Regions from separate parts of the Superficieibacter sp. BNK-5 genome, predicted to be linked through region 1. Evidence: predicted binding sites of a transcription regulator. Region 1 holds the regulator's gene; the other holds the start of a gene.
The links. Region 1 encodes Fur, which represses iron uptake genes when iron is present. Its sites were predicted from a motif close to ATAATAATGAGAACNACTATCAA; they were not measured.
Positions count from the first base shown of each region.

Region 2: efeU (iron uptake transporter permease EfeU) is a predicted target of Fur. The motif match lies at 5,870-5,892, and genes of this name have one in related genera.

Region 1 is NZ_CP179893.1:2,914,142-2,922,174, forward strand. It holds gene nagE (PTS N-acetyl glucosamine transporter subunit IIABC) at 1-1,483, shown strand, start outside; gene glnS (glutamine--tRNA ligase) at 1,662-3,329, shown strand; gene chiP (chitoporin ChiP) at 3,895-5,301, shown strand; gene ACMGGS_RS14015 (helix-turn-helix domain-containing protein) at 5,349-5,960, opposite strand; gene fur (ferric iron uptake transcriptional regulator) at 6,118-6,570, opposite strand; gene fldA (flavodoxin FldA) at 6,860-7,390, opposite strand; gene ybfE (LexA regulated protein) at 7,541-7,834, opposite strand; gene ybfF (esterase) at 7,964-8,033, opposite strand, start outside.
Region 2 is NZ_CP179893.1:3,283,514-3,291,546, reverse strand. It holds gene ACMGGS_RS15670 (LysR family transcriptional regulator) at 1-741, shown strand, start outside; gene phoH (phosphate starvation-inducible protein PhoH) at 1,232-2,020, opposite strand; gene efeB (iron uptake transporter deferrochelatase/peroxidase subunit) at 2,521-3,804, opposite strand; gene efeO (iron uptake system protein EfeO) at 3,810-4,937, opposite strand; gene efeU (iron uptake transporter permease EfeU) at 4,988-5,821, opposite strand; gene putP (sodium/proline symporter PutP) at 6,039-7,544, opposite strand; gene putA (trifunctional transcriptional regulator/proline dehydrogenase/L-glutamate gamma-semialdehyde dehydrogenase) at 7,936-8,033, shown strand, end outside.

The sequences.
Region 1 (8,033 bases):
CGCTATTCATTCCGGTGGTGAATGGATTGTTTCCGCTGGCGCACTGGGTTCCGGTATTTTTGGCTTCATCAACCGTCTGCTGATCCCAACGGGTCTGCATCAGGTGCTGAATACCATCGCCTGGTTCCAGATTGGCGAGTTTACCAATACCGCAGGCGTGGTCTTCCATGGCGACATCAACCGTTTCTACGCGGGTGATGGTACTGCCGGGATGTTTATGTCTGGCTTCTTCCCAATCATGATGTTCGGTCTGCCGGGTGCGGCGCTGGCAATGTACTTCGCCGCGCCGAAAGCGCGTCGTCCGATGGTCGGCGGCATGCTGCTGTCGGTCGCCATTACGGCGTTCCTCACCGGCGTTACCGAGCCGCTGGAATTCCTGTTCATGTTCCTCGCGCCGCTGCTGTATCTCCTGCACGCGCTGCTGACCGGGATCAGCTTGTTTGTGGCGACCGCGCTGAATATTCATGCCGGGTTCTCGTTCTCTGCCGGTGCCATCGACTATGCGTTGATGTATAACCTGCCGGCGGCCAGCAGCAACGTCTGGATGCTGGTGGTGATGGGCCTGATTTTCTTCGCTATCTACTTTGTGGTGTTCAGCTTTGTGATCCGCATGTTCAACCTGAAAACACCGGGCCGTGAAGATGAAGAAGTCGATATCGTAAAAGAAGAAGTCAACAGCAATACCGAAGAGGGCTTAACCCAACTGGCGACCAACTATATCGCTGCGGTTGGCGGTACAGATAACCTGAAAGCCATCGACGCCTGTATTACGCGTCTGCGTCTGAGCGTTGCGGACTCTGCGCTGGTGAATGATGCCATGTGCAAACGCCTCGGCGCTTCTGGCGTGGTGAAACTGAATAAACAGACTATTCAGGTCATCGTGGGAGCAAAAGCGGAATCCATCGGCGACGTGATGAAACGCGTAGCAGCGCGTCGCCCGGTACCGGCGGCGACAGGTTCTGTCTCTCCGGTGGCGGCTGCGCCTGTCGCGGCGAAGCCGCAGGCCGTACCCAATGTCAGAGTCATAGCCGAACTGGTTTCGCCAATTACCGGTGAAATTGTCGCGCTGGATGCGGTGCCTGATGAAGCCTTCGCCAGCAAAGCGGTCGGCGACGGTGTGGCGGTGAAACCGACCGATAAAACCGTGGTTGCACCGGCGGCGGGGACTGTCGTCAAAATCTTCAACACCAACCATGCCTTCTGTCTAGAAACAGAAAACGGCGCGGAGATTGTGGTCCATATGGGCATTGATACCGTGGCGCTGGGCGGCAAGGGCTTTACACGTCTGGTTGAAGAAGGCGCGAAAGTGGTGGCGGGGCAGCCGGTTCTTGAACTGGATCTGGACTTCCTCAACGCCAACGCGCGTTCGATGATTAGCCCGGTGGTATGCAGCAACAGTGACGACTATAGCGCGCTGGTGATTCAGGCGACGGGCCATGTCGTCGCGGGGCAGACGCCGCTGTATGAGATCAAAAGCAAATAATCTGACCACATCATTGTGATGACAGAAGCGGCGGGGGCGACCTCCGCCGCTTTTTTTTGCGCCGTTCATCCCCATAATTCTCATCCGAACCGTAATTTCCGCAACTAATGGTTGTCTCCGGCACTGGCTTATAAGATCATACGCCGTTATCTGTTGTTTACGCCTTGAGGAACCCAAGATGAGTGAGGCAGAAGCCCGCCCGACTAACTTTATTCGTCAGATCATTGATGAAGATCTGACCAGTGGTAAGCACACTACCGTGCATACCCGTTTTCCGCCGGAGCCGAACGGCTACCTGCATATTGGACATGCAAAATCGATTTGTCTGAATTTTGGCATCGCCCAGGATTACCAGGGCCAGTGCAACCTGCGTTTCGATGACACCAACCCGGCGAAAGAAGACATCGAATACGTTGAGTCGATCAAAAACGACGTGCAGTGGTTAGGTTTTCACTGGTCGGGCGACATTCGCTACTCCTCTAACTATTTCGACCAGTTGCATCAGTATGCGATTGAGCTGATTAATAAAGGTCTGGCGTACGTTGATGAACTCTCGCCTGATGAAATCCGTGAGTACCGCGGCACGCTGAAAGCACCAGGCAAAAACAGCCCGTATCGCGATCGCAGCGTGGAAGAGAACCTGGCGCTGTTTGAAAAAATGCGCAGCGGTGGTTTTGAGGAAGGTAAAGCCTGCCTGCGTGCCAAAATCGACATGGCATCGCCCTTTATCGTAATGCGCGATCCGGTTATCTATCGCATTAAGTTTGCCGATCACCACCAGACCGGCAGCAAGTGGTGCATCTACCCGATGTACGACTTCACCCACTGCATCAGCGATGCGCTGGAAGGCATTACCCACTCGTTATGTACGCTGGAATTCCAGGACAACCGTCGCCTGTATGACTGGGTGCTGGACAACATCACCATTCCGGTTCACCCGCGCCAGTACGAATTTTCGCGCCTGAATCTGGAATATACCGTGATGTCGAAGCGTAAGCTCAACCTGCTGGTCACCGATAAGCACGTAGAAGGCTGGGACGATCCGCGTATGCCGACCATCTCTGGCCTGCGTCGTCGTGGCTACACCGCAGCGTCTATCCGTGAGTTCTGCAAGCGCATCGGCGTCACCAAGCAGGACAACACCATTGAGATGGCCTCGCTGGAATCCTGCATTCGCGAAGATCTCAACGAGAACGCGCCGCGTGCCATGGCCGTTATCGATCCAGTTAAACTGGTTATCGAAAACTACCCGCAGGGTGAAAGCGAAATGGTCACCATGCCGAACCATCCAAACAAACCGGAAATGGGCAGCCGTGAAGTGCCGTTCAGCGGGGAAATCTGGATCGATCGCGCTGACTTCCGCGAAGAAGCCAACAAACAGTACAAGCGCCTGGTACTCGGTAAAGAAGTGCGCCTGCGTAATGCTTATGTGATCAAAGCTGAGCACGTGGAAAAAGACGCGGACGGTAACATTACGACCATCTTCTGTTCTTATGATGCCGAAACGCTGAGCAAAGATCCGGCTGATGGCCGCAAGGTAAAAGGTGTTATTCACTGGGTAAGCGCAACGCACGCGCTGCCAGTTGAAATTCGCCTGTATGACCGTTTATTCAGCGTGCCAAATCCAGGGGCTGCGGAGGATTTCCTGACGGTCATTAACCCGGAGTCACTGGTTATCAAACAGGGCTTTGCCGAGCCATCGCTGAAAGCGGCTGAAGCAAGCAAGGCGTATCAGTTCGAACGCGAAGGCTACTTCTGCCTTGATAGTCGTTACGCAACCGCAGAAAAACTGGTGTTTAACCGCACCGTGGGGCTGCGCGATACCTGGGCTAAAATCGGCGAGTGATCTTCGGTTAAAATGCTGGCGACCGTGTCAGCCTCGTTGATGTCGTTTTGCCGGGTGGCGGCTTCGCCTTACCCGGCCTACGAAAACATACAATATCAGCAAGTTACATCATAAACGTAGGCCCGGTAAGCGCAGCGCCACCGGGCAAAATTCCACGAGATAACGTTTGCCAGCAGTCTGAACGCCGCGCTGTGCGGCGTTTTTTTATTTGCACTATCAGCAAAATAATCACATGGCTAAATATATTCGCGACGCGAATTAATGATTTTGATCCTTTATCGCCGGTGATCTTCATTCTTAATAATATCAGATCTAAGCCACTGTTTAATCGGCGTTATCGCCCTTGTGACACTCTCATTTTGGCGCATGAAATTGTTACAAAATACGATTAATTATGTGCGCTTCGTCATACTCCTGCATTTTTCCCGCTAAAAAAGATTGATAATTCGCGCCGCGAAAAATACTCTGAATTACAGTAGCCAGTCACATTTTTAGCTGGCCACTTTTTAATTTTATTTTATCGCCGCGTTAGTCGGCGTTTTTAAAAGTCAAAGAGGATCACCCCATGCGTACGTTCAGTGGCAAACGTAGTACGCTGGCGCTGGCTATTGCCGGCGTCACAGCAATGTCTGGTTTGATGGCTTCCCCGCAGGCCAAAGCCGAAGGATTTTTCGACGATTCAACCCTCACTGGCGGTATCTATTACTGGCAGCGTGAACGTGACCGTAAAGATGTCACTGATGAAGATAAGTACAAAGTTAACCTTTCTCATGCCACCTGGAACGCGAACCTTGATTTCCAGTCCGGCTACGCCGCTGATATGTTCGGCCTTGATATTGCAGCCTTTACGGCGATTGAAATGGCTGAAAATGGCGACAGCGCACACCCGAACGAAATTGCCTTTTCTAAAAGTAACAAGGCCTATGATGAAGACTGGTCCGGCGATAAAAGCGGGATAAGCCTGTATAAAGCGGCAGCAAAATTCAAATATGGACCCGCCTGGGCGCGCGCGGGCTATATTCAGCCGACCGGGCAAACCTTGCTGGCCCCGCACTGGAGCTTTATGCCGGGCACCTATCAGGGCGCTGAGGCCGGGGCGAATTTCGACTATGGCGATGCGGGCGCGTTGAGCTTCTCGTATATGTGGACCAACGACTACAAAGCACCGTGGCACGTTGAAATGGATCATTTTTACCAGAATGACCAAAAGACGAAGGTCGATTACCTGCACTCTATCGGGGCTAAATACGATTTCAAAAACAACTTCGTGCTCGAAGCCGCTTTTGGTCAGGCTGAAGGTTACATCGATCAGTATTTTGCTAAAGCCAGCTATCAATTCGATGTGGCTGGTGCGCCTTTAACCACCAGCTATCAGTTCTACGGCACTCGCGATAAAGTTGACGATCACAGTACCAACGATATTTACGACGGCACGGCCTGGCTTCAGGCACTGACTTTCGGCTATAAAGTGGCGGAAGTTGTCGATCTGCGTCTGGAAGGGACCTGGGTGAAAGCCGACGGCCAGCAGGGTTTCTTCCTGCAACGTATGACGCCGACCTATGCTTCCTCTAACGGCCGCCTTGATATCTGGTGGGATAACCGTTCTGACTTTAACGCCAACGGTGAAAAAGCGGTATTCTTCGGCGCGATGTACGACCTGAAAAACTGGGATCTGCCGGGCCTGAGCGTCGGCGCTTCTTATGTGTACGCCTGGGATGCGAAGCCTTCAACCTGGCAGCTTAACCCGGACGCTTACTACGATAAAGACCGCACCATCGAAGAGTCTTCATACAGTCTGGATGCGGTTTACACCCTTCAGGATGGCCGGGCGAAGGGGACGATGTTCAAACTGCACTTCACCGAATACGACAACCACTCCGATATTCCGAGTTACGGTGGCGGATACGGCAACATCTTCCAGGATGAGCGCGATGTGAAATTTATGGTTATTGCGCCGTTTACCATCTTCTGATGCAGGCAACGCTCTTCCAACCCGGCCGCGCAAGCGTGCCGGGTTTTTTAATGGATATCAGGAAGACGATTGATGCGCGTAAGCTTGCCTTTAGTGATCTCAATCGCGTTTTGCTGGCGCAAAAAGGCCATCGATTTCATGACGATACTCCGCGATAAGTTAGTCGACTTAACCACGAAATCGGCAACATTCGTACTGGCGCGAATCGTCGGTTCAAGCCGATCAAGCAGCACAATGGCCCCCTGAACCGCAACCAGACTACTGTAACCTAAAAGCAGCTCTTCCCGCTGGTATTGCCGGGTGATCTGCGCCAGCAAAAGGGTATATACCTGATGATGGGCCTGCTGCTCATCGATCTGCGTAAAAAAAGCGTCATGGCTGACCAGTTGATAGTCACAATCACTGTCTGCGCGGATTGTGACAAATTGTTCCGCCATACCGGGCAGGATCAGACCAACGATGCCGGGAGCCAGCGCCCGGGTCACCAGCAACTCATCATGACGACGCAGAAGCGAATAATCACCGGCATACAGTAAACAGATCGTATCTGCCTGAAACGTCAGGTAGTTGTGACGCAGTAAACGACGTTTGTTAGCGCCATCATCGAAAATAGTCAGAATGTGGGCGAGCGCCTTCTGAAGGAGGACGTGTTGCTGCATGACGCGATCCTTGTCAACTTCATTGTCGTACAGGCGTAACGCCTGAAAGCGGGCATACTAGCCAGGGCAAAGAATAAAAAGTATTGATGAAATCTGAATATACGGGCAGGGAAAGGGAATAAAAAAAGCCAGCCGGGGAGGCTGGCTTGTGATGCCATTACTTGCTTAAGCCTTCATGCGCATTATCGTCTTCGCGGCAGTCGCCTTCAGCACAATGACCATACAGATAAAGGCTATGGTTGGTGAGGCGAATACCGTGTTTAGCCGCAATCTCACGCTGACGCGACTCAATCGAGTCATCGCTGAACTCGATCACTTTGCCGCAGTCGAGGCAAATCAGGTGATCGTGGTGATGCTGCTGAGTCAGTTCGAAAACGGACTTTCCGCCTTCAAAATTGTGGCGGGTGACAATGCCAGCATCGTCAAACTGGTTCAGAACGCGGTAGACGGTGGCGAGGCCAATCTCTTCGCCCATGTCAATGAGGCGTTTGTATAAGTCTTCCGCGCTGACATGATGATTGTCAGGTCCCTGAAGCACTTCCAGGATTTTCAACCGGGGAAGCGTGACTTTCAGGCCTGCTTTCTTTAATGCGGTATTGTTGTCAGTCATGCGGAATCTGTCCTGTTGCTATAAGATTCACTCCCCACAGGGAAGTATTTACAGAGAGTGCATCGCTCATAATGCCTCTCATTATAGAACTGCCATGCCTGATTGAAAACTGCAAGTATCAGACAAAGTTAGCGTTTAAAACGAGGGGGGGTCCGCAAAGCGGCGCTGACCTCGTTAAATCAGTGGCTATTGTACAGATATGTACTGAAAAGTTAAAAAATTGTAGCAATTATTTTGATTGCTTATATCTATCAGTATGACGCAACCAGAAGGTTGCGTCATATCAGCATCAGGCGTTGATGATATCGCTCAGGTGCAGCTCATCGGAAATCTGCTTCACCCACTGCTCTACGCGTTCTGCTGTCAGTTCCGGCTGGCGGTCTTCATCAATGGCCAGGCCAACAAAGTGATCGTCATCGACCAGGCCTTTAGACGCTTCAAAATGATAACCTGCCGTTGGCCAGTGACCCACAATCGTTGCGCCGCGCGGCTCAATGATATCGCGAATAGTACCTAACGCGTCACAGAAGTACTCGGCATAATCTTCCTGGTCACCGCAGCCAAACAGCGCCACCAGCTTACCATTGAAGTCTACCTCTTCCAGCGTCGGGAAGAAGTCGTCCCAGTCACATTGTGCTTCACCGTAGTACCAGGTAGGAATGCCCAGCAGCAGAATATCGTAGCCCGCGAGATCTTCTTTGCTGCTTTTGGCAATGTCATGCACATCGGCGACATCCTTACCTAGCTGCTTTTGAATCATCTTCGCGATATTTTCGGTATTGCCGGTATCGCTGCCGAAAAAGATGCCTGTGATTGCCATGAGTAAAATAACCTCTTGATACTTATTGATATGGTGGTGGCGTATTGCACACGGATAAGGGCAATCATAGCAGAACAGAGAAGTACGCGGAAATAGCAATCACGCCCGACTGCACTCTCTGCTACATGAAAAGGGGGATCGAGGGCTTTTTCAGACAATATCCTGCCCGTGCAACTGCGCGAGCTGGCTGAGTAAAATCTCTTCGATCAGCTCACTGCGGCTGATCTGGCGCGCATCCGCCAGTTCGTTGAGGGCATCAACCGCGTCAGCGTTGAGTTTTAACTCAACGCGCTTCAGGCCGCGTACTTTGTCGCGTTTTAACTGATTGCGCTTGTTGATGCGTAACTGTTCATCACGCGCAAGGGGATTGGTTTTGGGTCTTCCCGGGCGACGCTCATTCGCGAACAGATCTATTGTCGTACGGTCCGTTTGTTCTTTTGCCATGATTAAGAGTGACTTCGGGGAAACAAGCAGCCGGGCCATTGCCCGGTTGGGTAGCGCGCCATCATACATCAGTGCAGGAAGCACGCCAACGCCCGCGGGCAATCTGGCGTGCGGACGTTGGATTTTTAATCAGGCGAGTTCGGCCAGATAGCGGCGGATCGCCCGCAATACCGCCTCCGGTTTTTCCGCATGTACCCAG
Region 2 (8,033 bases), 370 kb from region 1:
TTCACTACTGAAGGTCGTGATCTGCATGAACGTGCGCTCAAATTGCTGCGCGATGCTGAGGAAATCGGGCAGATAGCAAAATCTGCTCGTGCTGAACCTGCTGGTACATTACGTATTGCGGCTTCGCTACCAATCGGTCTTTATCTATTAGCGCCAGTGATAACCCAGTTTCGCCAGCGCTACCCTGATGTCACAATTGACCTGAGGCTGAACGACCATATTCTCAGCCTGGTAGAGGACAGTCTCGATGTTGCGGTCAGGATCGGCGATCTCCCGGATTCAGCACTTCTGTCGCGCCGTCTTGCTCCTTATCAACTCTGTTGCTATGCGTCACCAGACTATCTAATCAGAAAATGCGTCCCCTACAAGCCGGATGAGCTGATAAATCACGACACCGTTAACTTACGCTACCAAAGTTCGGGTCAGCTATTTCGCTGGCCGTTTAGCGTCGACGAGAAAGAAATCGATATAACGCCTTCATCCTCTATTGTTGTTGATAGTAGTGAGGCCGTGATAGCGACGGTGGCGGCGGGTGCGGGTATTGGCATGGCGGCAAGTTTTATGGCAGCTCCGTGGATCGAGCGTAAAGTTTTAGTCCCGGTACTGTCAGATTTCGCCGTAGAGCGTCATAACATTACTGTTATCTGGCCCGAAAGCCGCCGGAATAATCCTGCCGTGCGCGCTTTTCTGGATAAGCTGATTGAATGGTATTCTGGTACTTCTTTTTATTATACAGATTAGCTATTCTGTCATTAAACAATATCGGGCCAAAAAGCATTGCAATAAAATCATCAAAGAAATACGCAATATACCATCCAGACAGATAGTCAACGCACTGATGGTCGAACACAACCGATATCAATGGTATGTGCTGTATTTACCTTCAGAGAATACGATTGAACTTGGTGTAAATTTATTCAACGTTGATCTCACTATAGGTAAAAAATTTTATGTTCGAACACTGTCAGAACGTTACATATATTTTGTGCCCTCATTCATACCGGTGTCAATTGATGACTCAACTAATATTATATGTCCTCTCAAAACCTTTTACGAACTCAGTGAGAAAACACAGGAACTGGTCCTCGGTTATATTGACGCTGTGAAGCATGATATTAAAAAACCATGGATTATTAGCCAACCCGGGGCATCATCACCATAGTAAACCTGACTTAAGGAATGCCAAAAATAACAAAGCCCGGTTGCCCGGGCTTTGCACACAGAATCAATATCAATAGTAGGCTTGCAGCGTGCGCTGACAGAGCACGGAGCGCACGCAGTCGTCCGTCGTAAAACGCACCACGCCAATCATCTCATCTTCTTCAAAACGTGCCAGCGCATCGCTTAACCCTGATTTTACGTGCGACGGCAGGTCGCACTGGGTGATATCGCCGTTGACGATGACCGTCACGTTCTCCCCGAGGCGCGTTAAAAACATCTTCATTTGCGCAGCGGTCACGTTCTGAGCCTCGTCGAGAATGACGACCGCATTTTCAAATGTACGTCCGCGCATATAGGCGAACGGCGCGATTTCTACCTTGCCGATTTCCGGGCGCAGGCAGTACTGCATAAAAGAAGCCCCCAGTCGTTTGACCAGCACGTCATAAACCGGGCGGAAATAAGGTGCAAACTTCTCGGAAATATCTCCGGGTAAGAAGCCGAGATCTTCGTCGGCTTGCAGGACCGGACGTGTGACAATGATCCGCTCCACATCCTTATGAATCAGAGCCTCAGCCGCTTTAGCCGCGCTGATCCAGGTTTTACCGCAACCTGCCTCACCGGTAGCAAAAATAAGCTGTTTGGTCTCGATAGCATTCAGGTAGTGCGCCTGAGCTTCATTACGCGCCTCAATCGGTGAGTTATCCCGGCAATCCCGCGCCATACCGATTGATTCTACGCCGCTCATCTGGACAAGCGAGGTGACCGATTCTTCTTCACGCTGTTTATGACTACGCGAATCCCGTCTCAGCACACGTTTCGCTTCACGACGAGCTTTGATCACTGCTTTTTGTCTTCCCATGGATAGCACCTTGAGTTGTTAATTAACATCCACACGCTACGATCGGCGCGATTATGTACAAAAACATCTGAGGTTTGGCTTCCTTGTAAGCCATGACTTGCGTTTTAACGGACGTGAACATACGGCCAACTGCGTCATACGCTCCGTCGGTAAACTCGTTAGCTGCCCTTGAGGGGGAAAATAAGGTGGTAAAGAAGGGGGTGACGAAGGCGCTGCCTCCGCTGATGCAGGGATAGATTATCGATGCTGAATGTCCAGTGCCGGACGCTACCATTCACGATCTCCCGTTGCAGCGACATCCTGTCGTGGTTTCCCGTTCCTATAAGAAGTAAAACAAATCTTTCCAAAATTGCAACATTATCTTTACTTAAAAATAACAAATACGGTTAACTTTTTGTTTGCACAAGCCTCTTATATTTATATTACAGAAATATAACAATAACCGGGAAAGAGGAAAAAATTATGATCTGACGAGCATAACGCCCGTCAGATTGAGAACTTTATGCCTCTAACAACGCCTGTCCAAGGTAGCCATTCGCATTTTGTACGCCTGGCAGAACGAAGAAAAAGCCGCCGCCGATCGGCTTGATGTACTCTTCCAGCGCTTCCCCGTTAAGCCGCTTCTGCACCGTCAGAAAACCCTTTTCCAGATCGTGCTGATAACAGACGAAAAGCAGGCCCATATCCAGCTGACCAGAATGAGTAACGCCGAGCGAGTAACTGTAGCCACGTCGCATCATCAGGCTGGACTGAGTTTGTGGCGTGCGCGGATTTGCCAGGCGGATATGGCTATCCAGCGCAATCACTTCGCCGTCCGGGTCCTGCGCATAATCAGGCGTATCGTGCTCCTTCTGCATGCCCAGCGGCGCGCCTGTGGTTTTGTCGCGGCCAAATATGGTCTGCTGCTCTTTTAACGGCGTGCGGTCCCAGAATTCAACGTGAAACTGAATGATCCGTACCGCCTGGTAGCTGCCGCCCGTGGCCCACGCCGGTTCGCCCTGCTCCGCCGTCACCCAGACCACCTCATCCATTAACGCATTATCCTGACTGTCCGGGTTAGCGGTGCCGTCTTTAAACCCCAGCAGATTAACCGGCGTCTCTTTCCCCTTACTGCGCGCGGCGTGATCGGAAATAAAGCCCTCCCGTTTCCAGCGCACGCTTAATAAATCCGGCGTGTGTTTGATGATATCGCGCAGCGCGTGGATCACCGTGTCCTGAGTATTGGCGCAGATTTGCAACAGCAGATCGCCGTGACATAGCGCGGCGTCCAGCGAGTCATTGGGAAAGCGGGCCATCTTTTGCAGCTTTTTCGGTGCCTGTTTTGCCAGACCGAAACGGTCGTCAAATAGCGACTGGCCCAGCGACAGCGTCATGGTCAGGTTATCCGGCGCGATGAATTTACCGAGGATGCCGGAATCGGTCGGCGGCAGGCGGGGATTGGGTGTCTGCGGCGCGGGGCCTCCCGCGGTCAGAAAGGCAAACCGCCGGGTGAGCAGGCGCAACAGACGTTCCAGTCCGGCTTTGTCGCTCGCCAGCACGTCAAACGCCACCAGCATCATCGCCGCCTGTTGCGGGGTGAGGATGCCTGCCTGATGAGAGCCGTAGAACGGCTGCGTCTCCATTCGCGCATCCGGCGACAGCGTGCCCGGCGCGCTTTGCGGTTTCGCCGCGTGGGCAACCGGACAACCGCCGCCAACAACCAGCGCGCCACCCAGCGCACCGATATGCTTCAGTAAACGACGGCGCGACGGTTCGTCGACGCCGGAGGGATCGTAATCAGACATTGCGCTTAGTCCAGACCCAGGATACCGCGCAGCTGCGCCAAATCTTCCGCCAGCGTGGTGATCGGCCCTTTCAGCGCATTACGGTCGGCATCGGTGAGTTTGTCATAGGTTTCAAACCCCTCTTTGGTACGATATTTAGCAAGGATGGCATCCACTTTTTTGAAGTTAGCATCCACCTTCGCCAGCAGCGCCGCATTCTCTTTTTGCAGTTGCGGACGCAGCAGATCGACAATTTTCTGCGCGCCATCGATATTGGCCTGGAAATCCCACAGGTCGGTATGGCTGTACCGATCTTCTTCGCCGCTGATTTTGCTTGAAGCCACTTCTTCGATCAGGCCAGCCGCACCGCCCACCACTTTTGACGGCGGGAATGCCAGTTCCCCGATGCGTTTCTGGAGATCAACGACATCGGTATAAAGCCCGTCGGCGTAGCGATCCATATCTTTGGTGCTGTTATCACCAAACAGCGCTTTTTCCAGCCGGTGAAAACCGGTGAATTTAGGATCGGCGGCTTTTTGTTCATAGTCGTCTTCACGGGCGTCAATCGCGCCATCAAGATCGGAGAACAGCTCGGCAATCGGCTCGATGCGCTCGTAATGCTGGCGGGTCGGCGCATACAACGCTTTCGCTTTTTCAACATCACCGGCTTTAACCGCATCGGTAAAGTCTTTGGTACCTTTCACCAGCGCCGACGTCTCCGCCGTCACGTAGGCTTTGTACTCTGTGATAGCGCCGCTCAGAGAAAGCAACGCGTTCCCTTTGTCAGCATCCGCCGTGGCCGCCCCCGTCACCGTGAGCTTACCTTTAGGGTTGGTGAGCAGGCCGCAGGTCATATCGTATTCACCCGGCTGGAGGTTGGCGGTCATCTTCTGGGTAAAGCCCGGCGCGATGTTTTCCCGCTCTTCAACCACCATCACGCCCTTCAGGATCTCCCATTCCAGCGCTTTCTGACTATGGTTCTGAATAATAAACTGCGTTTTTCCCGCCTTCACCGTCAGGCTCATCGGCTCGCACTGTTTATCGTTGACGGTCACTTTCACCTGCGGCACATCGGCAGCCTGTACGGCAAAGGCGGAAGTAAACAGCGCTGCGAGGCTGAGTTGCAGGGCACTACGGCTAACGTTGGTGGTCATAGCACATCCTTCAATAAGTATGTTGTAACTAATATAATCATTTTACGCCATTAGGGCGCAGGCGTACTGGACGCCACGGCGGTGCGCGGCGGCCAGATAAACAGCGCCAGCGCCGGAATAAGATAGATAAAATACACCGCCACTTCGCTGACGCTCGGTGCCTCCTGGTAGCCAAAAACGCCTTCCAGCAGCGTGCCGAACAGCGAATGCGTCGACAGCACGTTGCTTAAATCAAACGCCACATCCTGAAACTGATTCCACAGTCCGGCCTCGTGGAAGGCGCGGATAGCGCCCGCCGCCAGCCCCGCCGCAACCAGCAAAATAAACAAACTGGTCCATTTAAAGAACGCGCCGAGGTTAAGGCGAATGCCACCCCAGTACAGCAGGAACCCCAGTACGACGGCGGTGGTTAGCCCCAGCACTGCGCCCAGCGGCGGCCAGATCCCCAGATCCTGCTGAAAGGCCGCCAGCAAGAAAAACACCGACTCCAGCCCTTCCCGCGCGACGGCGAAGAAAACCATCAGGATCAGCGCCCAGCCATGATGGTTGCCATTGTGTAGCGCCTTCTCGACCGCCTGCTCCAGTTGCTGCTTAACGTTGCGGGATACTTTACGCATCCAGAACACCATCCAGGTGAGGATGATGACCGCCACCACTGCGACCAGCCCTTCAAACAGCTCCTGCTCTTTTTGCGGAAACTCGCCGGTGGTTTCGTTGATGAAGATACCAAGCCCGAGGCACAGCGCCGCTGCCAGCACCACACCAACCCACATAACGCCAATCCAGCGTCCCCGCTGGGTTCGCTTCAGATAGCTGGCAATCAGGCTGACAATTAACGCCGCTTCCAGCCCTTCGCGTAACATGATGAGAAATGGAACAAACATCGGCGCGCCCTTATATCAAGTAAGGTCAATAGTTGAAAAGAAACGTAAATAGCAGTGATAGTGATTATCATTACGGAAAGAAGAAAAACAAGCGAAATCTCGTTTAGCGGCGGGAAAAGTTGATGCGTTGGTTAATAATAACTCAGGTTACCAATTCAAAATAAACGACAAAAAAGGCGGGATATGACCCCGCCTTGTCAGTAGGTTTTGAGGAAAATTACTCCGCTAAGCGGGCAGGCGGCGCGCTGTTATAGTGCGCATCCGCTTCAGCAAAGCGCTGCTGCATCGTGGCTGACGGCGCTTTGCCCAGCAGGCTAAATACCACAATGCCGATGCTGCCGAAAATGAAACCGGGAATGATTTCATACAGGCCGAACCAGGCGAACTGTTTCCAGACGATCACCGTCACAGCACCGATGATCATTCCGGCCAGCGCGCCGTTGCGGGTCATACGCGACCACAGCACCGAGAACAGAATGACTGGCCCGAATGCGGCACCGAAGCCCGCCCAGGCGTAGCTCACCAGACCCAGCACGCGGTTTTCCGGGTTAGCCGCCAGCGCGACGGCAACCAGCGCCACCACCAGCACCATCATCCGGCCGACCCATACCAGCTCTTTCTGGCTGGCGCCCTTGCGCAGAAACGCCTTATAGAGGTCTTCAGTAATCGCGCTGGAGCAGACCAGCAGCTGACAGCTTAACGTGGACATCACTGCGGCCAGAATCGCCGACAACAGCACCCCGGCAATCCACGGATTAAACAGGATCTGCGCCAGTTCGATAAACACACGTTCTGCGTTCTGATTCACCGCGCCTGCCAGCGACGGGTTATTGGTAAAGTAAGCGATGCCATAGAAACCGACTGCCACCGCCCCGGCAAGACAGAGGATCATCCACGTCATGCTGATACGGCGGGCGTGAACGATAGTGTGATGAGAATCCGCAGCCATAAAACGCGCCAGAATATGCGGCTGACCAAAATAGCCCAGTCCCCAGCCCATCAGGGATATAATGGCGACCACATCCAGCCCCTTGAGCATATCAACGTTTTCGACGCTTTTTTGCCGGATAACCGCCATTGACTCATCAAAACCGCCAACTGACATGACCACCATCACGGGCGTCAGGATCAGGGCGAAAATCATCAGGCTGGCCTGCACGGTATCGGTCCAGCTGACGGCCAGAAAACCGCCGATGAAGGTATAAATAATTGTCGCCGCCGCGCCCGCCCAGAGTGCGGTTTCGTAGCTCATACCAAAGGTACTTTCAAACAGACGAGCGCCGGCAACGATGCCCGATGCGCAGTAGATAGTGAAGAAAAGCAGGATCACCAGCGCTGAAATAATCCGCAGAAGACGGCTGCCGTCTTCAAAACGCCCGGTGAAATAATCCGGCAATGTCAGCGCATTATTATTTACCTCGGTATGCACACGCAGGCGTCCGGCCACCAGCTTCCAGTTAATCCATGCGCCGAGCGTCAGGCCGATGGCGATCCAGCTTTCCGAGATCCCCGAAATAAAAATCGCGCCTGGCAACCCCATTAACAGCCAGCCGCTCATATCAGATGCGCCGGCGGAGAGCGCCGTGACCAGCGCGCCCATTCGCCGCCCGCCAAGAATGTAATCGCCAAAGTTATTTGTCGAGCGCCAGGCAAAAAAGCCAATCAATATCATGCCAAAAATATAAACAAGGAATGTCACCAGCATTGGGGTGCTCATAGCCATTAACCATCTCCAGAGTGTTTTATCTGTTATTGCGCCACCGGAACGGTGTGGCAATATGCTGTCATCATCAGGCGACCGTATCCTGCCGTAACCTTTTGCTATTCACAAATGGTTTAACACAGCATTCACATCATTTTTCGTTAAGTACAAATATGATTTTCGTTTAGGTTGCACTCGCTCACGTTTTTAGAGGTTGCACCCTGAGAAAGTGTTAACCAACGCAAAAAAATGCTGACAATGATCTTCCCGGAGCCGGCAATAGCAATAACTTTTAATTAACACTCCCCCTATTTTCAGCCTTGCTACCGCCGTCACATTTAACAAGGTTGCACAAAGTTGCAACATGCCCGATAGTCTTTTGCCATAACATACAGAACATCAGGAGTAAGGCATGGGGACGACCACCATGGGGGTCAAACTTGACGACGCCACGCGCGAGCGGATTAAAGCGGCGGCAAGTCGTATTGACCGCACGCCGCACTGGTTTAT